Regions from separate parts of the Serpentinicella alkaliphila genome, predicted to be linked through region 1. Evidence: riboswitches for the same ligand, from Rfam matches in the RefSeq annotation. Region 1 holds a riboswitch; each other region holds the start of a gene.

Evidence for each region. Region 1 has a riboswitch for cyclic di-GMP ahead of HZR23_RS15675 (Flp family type IVb pilin). Riboswitches for the same ligand answer to the same signal wherever they lie in the genome.
Region 2: linked by a shared signal. The riboswitch ahead of HZR23_RS08115 (transglutaminase-like domain-containing protein) and the one ahead of HZR23_RS15675 (Flp family type IVb pilin) in region 1 are both predicted to bind cyclic di-GMP.
Region 3: linked by a shared signal. The riboswitch ahead of HZR23_RS13700 (prepilin peptidase) and the one ahead of HZR23_RS15675 (Flp family type IVb pilin) in region 1 are both predicted to bind cyclic di-GMP.

The regions. Positions count from the first base shown of each region.
Region 1 covers NZ_CP058648.1:3,073,389-3,076,598, reverse strand. The annotation lists gene speD (adenosylmethionine decarboxylase) at 1-792, opposite strand, end outside; gene HZR23_RS15680 (hypothetical protein) at 960-1,733, shown strand; cyclic di-GMP riboswitch class I at 1,840-1,925, shown strand; gene HZR23_RS15675 (Flp family type IVb pilin) at 2,057-2,248, shown strand; gene HZR23_RS15670 (A24 family peptidase) at 2,311-2,817, shown strand; gene HZR23_RS15665 (TadE/TadG family type IV pilus assembly protein) at 2,820-3,210, shown strand, end outside.
Region 2 covers NZ_CP058648.1:1,605,039-1,608,248, reverse strand. The annotation lists gene HZR23_RS08120 (GerMN domain-containing protein) at 1-994, shown strand, start outside; gene HZR23_RS08115 (transglutaminase-like domain-containing protein) at 1,075-1,854, opposite strand; cyclic di-GMP riboswitch class I at 1,870-1,956, opposite strand; cyclic di-GMP riboswitch class I at 2,008-2,094, opposite strand; gene HZR23_RS08110 (sortase) at 2,202-2,450, opposite strand; gene HZR23_RS08105 (IS1634 family transposase) at 2,572-3,210, shown strand, end outside.
Region 3 covers NZ_CP058648.1:2,673,543-2,676,752, forward strand. The annotation lists gene pilM (type IV pilus assembly protein PilM) at 1-917, opposite strand, end outside; gene HZR23_RS13700 (prepilin peptidase) at 931-1,698, opposite strand; cyclic di-GMP riboswitch class I at 1,817-1,908, opposite strand; gene aroE (shikimate dehydrogenase) at 2,096-2,950, opposite strand; gene HZR23_RS13710 (YqeG family HAD IIIA-type phosphatase) at 2,947-3,210, opposite strand, start outside.

The DNA.
Region 1 (3,210 bases):
AGTCATTTCGTGTTTTAATCTTTGTTTTATTCGTTTTCTTTCCTTAGGTATAAGCTCCTTCTTAGATACACCAAATAAATAGTTATCAAGCTCGAATTGTTTAAGTATCATTTTTGTATGGAAAATATTCTCCTGATAAATATTCACATCTATCATATGGTAAAGTTCTTTAGTCTCGGATGCTATATAGTTCTGAATAGAGTTTATTTTGTGATCAATAAAATATTTTTTTCCTGTAATGTCACGTGTAAAGCCTCTGACTCTATAATCAATAGTAATGATATCTGAATCAAAGCTGTGAATAAGATAATTTAAAGCCTTCAATGGAGAAATCTTTCCACAGGTGGATACATCAATATCAGCTCTAAATGTACTAATACCTTTATCTGGGTCACTCTCAGGATAAGTATGAACGGTGATATGACTTTTATCCAAGTGACCTACAACTGATTCAGGTAGTGGTCCAGGAGACTCATTATCATCAAAATGTTCAGCATCTTTAGGATGAATCTCCCCTTCAGAGACTAAAATTGTTACACTGGCTCCTTGAGGATCATAATCTTGTTTAGCGATATTTAGAACATTAGCTCCGATAATGTTTGCAACATTAGTAAGGATATTAGTAAGTCTCTCAGCATTATATTGTTCATCAATATATTCTATATAGCCTTTTCTGTCTTCCTCTGTTCTAGCATAGCAGATGTCATAAATATTAAAGCTTAGGGTTTTAGTTAAATTATTAAAACCATATAGCTTTAATTTTTTAATCGTTTTTATTTTCAATCTAAGCACCTCAATTCATAATTATTAAGCAAAATATTTAATATATTATAATTTATTATTTGTTTGTTGGGGTATTTTTATTTAGTAAATACCCTAACAAAATAATTATAATCGATAAAAAAATTATTCAAAATCAAATATTGGGGCAAAATAAATTATGAGAAAGGAGTAATTGTATGTTGAGATATAATAAAACAAGAGCCTATGTTAATATGATTACTTTCATATTACTATTAATAGCCAATGGTTTAGCAAATTATTTACCTTTAAACAATCGGACCACTGGTGAAATAGCAGAAAGGTTTCCAATCTATTTTATACCTGCTCCATATGTATTTTATATTTGGATATTGATTTATGCATTGCTTTTTTGTTTTACAATTTTTCAAATGCTTAAATCACAAAGAAAAAACCCGTTTATTAATTTAGTTAGTTATTGGTTTGCTTTAAGTTCAGTATTAAATATAGCTTGGCTATTTTTTTGGCACTATGAATATTTTGTACTTTCTTTTTTTACTTTAGTAGCACTTATTTTAGTATTAACTGTAATTTATTCTAACATAAACCAACCAAATTTACGAGCATACTTTGAAGATAAAATATTAGTTAAATATCCTTTTATAATATATTTGGCTTGGATATGTGTAGCAGCAATTTCTAATTTTAATATTATGTTGTATTCATTGAATTGGAATAGGTTTGGAATGAGCCTAGAATACTGGACTATTATAATGCTGAGTTTGGCAACATTAATATCTGCAATAGTAACATTAATTTATAAAGACATATTATTTAGCCTAGTATTTATTTGGGCATTTTTCGGAATAGCATATAGATTTCTTACGATTCCAATTATTTCAAGGCCTAGCTGGTTAATGAGTGGTATTTTAGCTATTGTTATAATTGTTACTATGGTTAAAAGGCGTAGGAGAAAATCCTTATACTATTAATACGATATGCCCAGTATATTAGTGCTATTTGTTCATTATAATTTAGGAATATTGGAATATTTACTCCTTGAAATCTGTCGAATATAATAATATCAAGAAGTAAAACAAAATATTTTGGCAAAGCTATCGAAAGGTAGTGACGCAAAGCTAAAGGGGCTAAGGTGACAATCACTATGCCAGCCAGTTGCGAGGGTATATATTTATCCTGTTTTCTAAAATATAACCCACTCGTCAACGGATGAGTGGTTTTTTTTAACAGGTACCCCAGCAGCTGTTCCTAGAACAGTAGTCTAAACAAAAAATTAAATTAGGGGGTAAGAAAAATGAACGTATTAAAAAGGTTATGGAAAGAAGAAGAAGGACAAGGTATGACGGAATATGGATTAATAATTGGAATTGTATCAGTTCTACTTATAACTGTATTAGTAGCCTTTAGAGGTAAATTAGTTGAAATCTTTGAGAGTATAACTAATAACCCACAACTTAATGAAGCAACGAGTCCAAGTCAAAGTTAGCATAATTAAAGAAAGGTCCTACTTAATAGTAGGACCTATTTTTTAAAAAAGGATGTGAGATTATGGAAAACATTATCGTTGGTGTAACTCTTTTAATCTGCTTTGTTACAGATCTAAAGGAAAGAAAAATATATAATAAAGTACTACTACCAGCATTAATTATAGGTATAGGAATGAATATATGGAAAGATGGTTTAATAGGCTTGAAAATCAGTGGATTCGGTTTTTTAATGGGCCTTTTTTTTCTAATTATTCCTTTTATATATGGTGGTATTGGTGCCGGAGATGTAAAACTATTAGCAACAATAGGAGCAATAAAAGGACCGAAGTTCATATTCTATACTTTTTTAGCAACGGGAATTACAGGTGGTATCATTGCATTAGCAATATTAGTTTATAGAAAAAAAGTGTTTAGAACACTAAAAAATATAATCTTAGGTCTTAAGTTGATGATTATCTCTAAGTTTAAAATAATTTCATTTATTGGGGATGAAGACAAATATATGTTCCCCTATGGAGTTGCTATATCAATAGGTGCAATGCTTGCATTTTGCATATTGGGGGCGTAGGGATGCTAATAAGACTAAAGAAAGAAAATAGAGGACAGGCATTAGTTGAACTAGCCTTGGTTTTGCCAATACTTCTTCTCTTAGTTTTTGGAATAGTAGAGTTTGGTAGAATATTTGGTACATATCTAATGGTTACACATGGAGCAAGGGAAGGTGCAAGGGCCGCAGCGGTAGGAACAGAAGATACGGAGATTATTTCTTTAGTGAAAAACAGAACCTCAGCACTCCAATTAAATGATAGTAAAGTAGTTGTTAATATATCACCTGGTCAAATTTCTAGAGTTAGAGGGAATGGGATTACAGTAAAAGTAGAGTATCCTGTACAAATTTATGCACCATTTATTTCGGTATTTACAGGGGGTTCATATAAGGTTTCATCACAAGTAACGATGA
Region 2 (3,210 bases), 1.5 Mb from region 1:
AAGTAATGACCCTTATAAATTTTCATTTATTTTAACACCTGAAAGACTTGATTTACCAAATGGCAATTACATACTTGAGGTTACGCCTAATATTATTAATATTAAATCACCAATCGATCCAATACCAATCAATTTCAACTTTAACAAGAACGTTAAATATATTCCTGCAGTCCAAACTGTACCCACAAATAGAACTGCATTGACCCTATACTTCCCTGACAATGATTTTAATAGATTAATACCAATTACCAGAGTTGTACCATACACTAATATTCCTCTTAGATCTACTGTTAACGAATTATACAAGGGACCAAGTAAATCTTTAGGATTACCAACTGGATCTCCAATACCTACAGTTCTAAATTTAAACCTAAATAATGACATTGCCAGAGTGTATCTTCCTAAAGATATTGGAGTGTATAATACATATTCTTCAAATGCACGAATAGCCTTAGATAGCTTTATTAGTTCGCTAACATCAATAAATGAAGTATCTGCTGTTCAATTCTATATAAATTGGCAGATAACTACAGATGATTTTCATGGTGTATCAATAGATAAACCTATTAGTAAGGATAATTCTCCGAAAGCTTATGTAGCTTATAGAACTGATTCTGATAGGTTGCTACTATATCCAATTACTAGCACAGTTTCTAATTTCTCAGCAATAGATATTTTCAAAATTCTAAAAATATCTACAAATAACAATTTATATAGTAACCGTATATACCCACCAATACCAGAAGATGTTGAATTATTAGATTATAGCTTAATAGATGGGGTTTTAAAATTAAAATTTAATGATGCTTTTGTTAGTATTATTAAAAACGAAAATGACTTAAGTAATTTAATGATAGATTCTTTAATTTATAGTTACACTTCATATCCAGAAATTCAATCAGTAATATTTACAACTGAAAATGTATCCACTGATAGACTTAATATTTTAAATACACCTTTAAATGCCTCCGGTTTAATCAATATTGAACAATAATACAAATCAACTAAATTATATATACACATAATAATAGCAGGTATCTTAAAATACCTGCTAAACTTTTTTCCTTTTATTTTTTAGTATTCTTTCATTACATTAAATAAGCTTTTATCTTTTGCCATCTCATATTTTCTATTATTTTGTCTATATACTGCATCTGTAGTAGTGTCTATTGTTACCCACTTACCATTAATATATACTTCATTCCATGCATGGTATTCATTCACATTTGGAGCATAACCCATTACTAGTTTTGTAGGTACTCCTACACTTCTTAACATTCCTGCAAATAAAGATGAATAATCATAACAAATGCCTTTGTTTTCGTCATAGATTTTATTTATATTTGGTAAATAATTAGAAGTTAAAGTAGCTACTTTATCGAAATCATAGACCAAATTATTTATTATATAGTTATAAATTTCTTTTACTTTTGCTTCATCGTTACTTAGTCCTTTTGTTAATTCTTGAGCTTTTTGTACTGCCTTCATTGATTGATCCCAGTTAACCATCTGTATTGAACTAAGAAATAAATTTGTTTCATCTATTGAATTTACATTTACTGTTTCTTTTGAAATAACTTTAAATCTATTTCCGCCAACATTCTCTACTACACTTACTTGATATGAGCCAATTCCCATTTGTAGTGGTATTCTTGTTTCTTTTTCTTTTATGTTATATTGATAACGAGCTTGTCCCTTTTCAACCAAAACACGTACGTCTTTATTATCTATACTGTTACTATTTACAACTAGCATACCATTTCCTAAGTTACTAATATTTATAACAGCTTGTCCCAAAACACTGTTTGCTGAAAGCATAAAAAGTAATGCGATAATAAATATACTTTTTTTCATAATAAAAACTCCTCCTTCGGTAACACGGCTGCCTTAGCATTAAATGCGTTAGGCCCTATGGCTTTGCGTCCCACCCTTTCGAGTGGTTTGCCTTTATCGGTGAAAAGCTTTTTCACCAAATATATTCTATTTTATAATAACAAAAACTTCCCGTTCGGTGGCTTGGCTACCATTGCACTATGTGCTTTAGGCCCTATAGCTTTGCGTCCCATCCTTTCGAATGGTTTGCTATTGTCGTTGACAAGTTCAACTTAGTATTATTTTCTTATATATGATAATTATACCATATATTTTTGAAAATAATCAAATATTTTTCTACAATATAATTAAATTTTTTACATTGCTTTTTACATTTTTGCATGAATAATTATTCGATGTGTTGGATTATTTATAGGGTCGCATGTAATTAGTGACAATATTCTATCTTTGCTATTACGATTAAGCACAGACAAATCTGTAGGTTCTACAAATTTTTTTAGATATATTGTGTATTCATGTTTTTCACCTTTTGTAGTTATAACAATCTTATCTCCTGCTTCTAACTCCTCTAGTCTATTAAACAACACCCCGTATTTACGTCCCCGGGTCTTTGACAGTTGAATAATAAAAAAAATCGCTAAAGCTTTGAAAAGGCTTTATTTTTTTGTAAATTTTCTCAAATATTTCTTTCGTATTTTATCGTATTGTGTTATAATATAGATAACTGGGGGTGTTATTATGAGATTATCACTTTCTAAATCTAAAAATGCTACTTCACTTTATGTGATAAAGGATATAATTGAAAAAAATAAGCGTACTACTAAAATTGTTGAAAAACTAGGTACATATGATGAGCTTCTTAACAAATTAAACGGGGAAGACCCTATTGAATGGGCTAAGAAATATATCGATGAACTTAATAAAAAAGAAAAAGAAGAAAATAGTACAATCATGGTTCAATACTCGCCTACAAAACTTATTGGTAAAGATAAGCAACAGTCTTTTAATGGAGGCTATCTATTTCTTCAAAAGATTTATCATGATCTAGGAATTCACAAAATCTGTAAAGAGATTTCCAATCGCCATAAATTCACTTTTAATCTTGACTCCATACTATCTAGACTTTTATATGGTAGGATTATCTTTCCTGGTTCTAAGCTTTCCACCTATAACCTATCTACTAGATTTTTAGAAAAACCTGATTTTGATATTCAACATATTTATAGAGCACTTGAAGTTATTTCTAAGGAAACTGATTATATTCAATCGGAGCTTTATAATAATAGTTATAAACTTTCTAAGCGTAATTCAGGAATTCTTTATTATGACTGTACGAATTACTTCTTTGAGATTGAGCAAGAGCAAGGCTTAAAACAG
Region 3 (3,210 bases), 400 kb from region 1:
TCAGTCACCCAGTTATCAATGCTTGATTTAACAACGTTCATGAATCTAGACGCATATGAAAAATCCTCTAATTCCTTTTCTATATACCCCATATCTGTTGCTTCTGCTATATCCGTACTTGAAGCCGCTGTAAAATTATGTAATCCTTCATTTATATCTAAAATTTGTTTTTTCATTTTTTCTGCTTGTCCTAATGAAAAATCTAAGAAAGTACATATATTTGTATCTATATCTTTTCCTCCCATTTTCAGTAATCTGTTAAACTTAAAGATTCCTTTTTCGATAATAATAGTATTAATTTGAGTATGTCCTATATCAATAACTGCTATAGTTTTATTAGACATACTATCTTGTTTATTAACTCTTTCACATAAACTAAATATTTTGTCTACACCATTTGAATGAATATCAAGTACTATAGGTTGTAAACCTAAGGATTCAATTAGATGAAAATAGTCTTCAGCAATTTTATTAGGAAGTGCTGTCGCTAATACTTTAGTTTTTTCCATTCCACCATCTTCAAAGGTCTCTAAAATTTTGTATTGAATAATATACTCATTTACTTGGATTGGTAAGTATTGTTCAATCTCAAACTCAAGCATGCCTTTTAACTGTTCTGGTTTTACCGAAGGCATATAGATTTCTCTTGTTATTATTGAGGAGCTCTCTATTGAACAAATTGTTTTAGTTGTATTGATTCTATGATTATGTAATGCCTTAGCAATAGTTTCTTTTAGTCGTAGCATACTGAAAGTTCTATCATCAAATAAGGAATCATCGGAAGTATCAATATTAACTACCTTGGTAATCGTTACTAAATTTTTTTCATACTTTCCTACAGCCATTTTAATACTATGACTGCCTATATCAATAGAAAGTATATCTTTATTCCATATACTAAAAATACTTTTGCCCAAGTCCATTCCCCCTCTAATAATTATTGAAAAACATACCTACATACCATACTAAAATTTCCTGGTGCCAACAAATAGTTATAAAAGTTGCTATTGCTATGAAAGGTCCAAATGGGATGGCTTCCTTCCTTCCCTTTTTTTTAAAGGTTATTAATAGAATTGATAAAACTCCACCAATTAGAAACGACAAAAGCATCATTAGAAGTGTAAGTTTCCAGCCTAGCCAAAAACCTAGAGCCCCCATTAATTTTATATCTCCACCACCCATGCCACCATTAGACAATATAGCGATTAATAGGAAAAATCCCCCGCCTATTAAAAAGCCTACTATACTATCTATCAAAGGATAAGGTACTCTATATAAAACCATACTTGCTAACTTATATGCCAATCCTAAAAGTAATATAAATACAACTATACCGTCAGGAATTATCTGATAATCAAAATCTATTACGCTCATAGCTAGAAGCGTACTTGATAATATTGCATATGCAATAAATTTAATAGATAATCCAAATCGTAAATATAATAAAACAAAAACAAAACAATTGAACAATTCAATAAAAGGGTATCTAATAGATATATTATCCTTGCAGTATTTACATTTGCCGCCATAAACAATATAACTTAGAACAGGTACTAAGTCCAAGGGCTTTAAATATGTATTACAGGTCGTACAGTGGGATGATGGATATGCAATGGACTCTTCTCTTGGAATACGGTATATGCAAACATTTAGAAAAGAGCCAATTAATAAACCCACTAAAACTATAAATACAATCACACTATCCCAACTCCTAAACCATCTATTTGTTAATACTCAAATTATACTTTATTTTTTTTTACTTTGAAAATGCAATAACTGTTAATTTATTGTTATAAAAAAAACTGCCATAATAGCTTATGGCAGTCGGACTATCATGTTGTATAACTATACAATTTAGACTCCAAAACTTTGCGTCCCACCTTTTCAAATGGTTTGCCTATATATAATTGTGATTAATTACCAACGTGTAAATAGATTCAATTTATAAATAAAAATAGCTAACAATATAAGATAATACTATTAGCTTTTATGCAGAGGACAAAAATGACTTTGGTTCATTACACAATCAGTCCTAAGTCCTATTTAATATTAAATTCGCCAAACTTTGATTAAATCCTTTTTTTTTAAAAAATTTCTAGTAAATTTGTCGCTTTAATAATATTTCTAGCTCTCCAAAGGGTATATCCTTATCTGTCCAGATTTTGAAGGCTACAATAGCCTGAAATAAAAGCATGTCTAAACCATAGTGAACCTGACAGCCAATTTCCTTTGCTTTTTTTAGAAGCTTAGTTTCATAGGGTTTATATATTAAATCACAGACTAACATATCTTTTTTAATTAAAAGGTCTTCCTCAAAAGGTATTGCATCCTCATTTGGACTCATACCTACAGGGGTGCAATTTATTAATACATCTATATCTTTAGATTTTAATTGAGAGGGTTCAATACATTCACTTATTGTTCCGCTAAAACTATATTTGTTTAGTCCATTAGAGATTTCAATTGCTTTGTTTATATTTCTATTACAAACAATTACATTGCATCTATATTCTTTTATTAAGGATACAATAATACTTCTAGCAGCACCACCAGCTCCTAAAATACAAATATTTTTTCCATTTAAATCAAAGCCTTTATTCTTTAGGCCATTAATAAATCCAATACCATCCGTATTATATCCAACTAATTTGCCATTTACATTCTTTATAGTGTTTACTGCCCCTATTAGTTTTGCTTCTTCTGTTAATTCATCTAAAAATGGTATTACACTAGTTTTATGTGGATATGTGACATTACAACCTATGTAGTTAAGTCCTTTTATCCCATAAACCGCTTCTTTAACTGAATTATCTTCTACATGATGGGCTAAGTAGACAGAATTTACATTATGTAATCCAAAGCCATAATTATGAATAAAAGGCGATAGACTGTAAATAACTGGATTGCCAATTAAACATACGGCTTTTGTTCCCCCATTTATATTTATCACTTTTTACCCTCCTTACGATGATTCTTTAAAACTATTCTTAATACATGTCTCTCGACTCTTCTCACTAAAGTTGTCCACCAAAACTCTTTACTTTCTATAGGTACAACTAATACTGTATATATTCCCATACGATTTCCACCTAAAATATCAGTAAAAATTTGGTCGCCAATTATAGCAGTACAATTAATATCTGTACCCATTTTAGTCATTGCTTTTCTAAAAGCACCTCTTCTAGGCTTGTTTGCCCTATGGATTGCTGG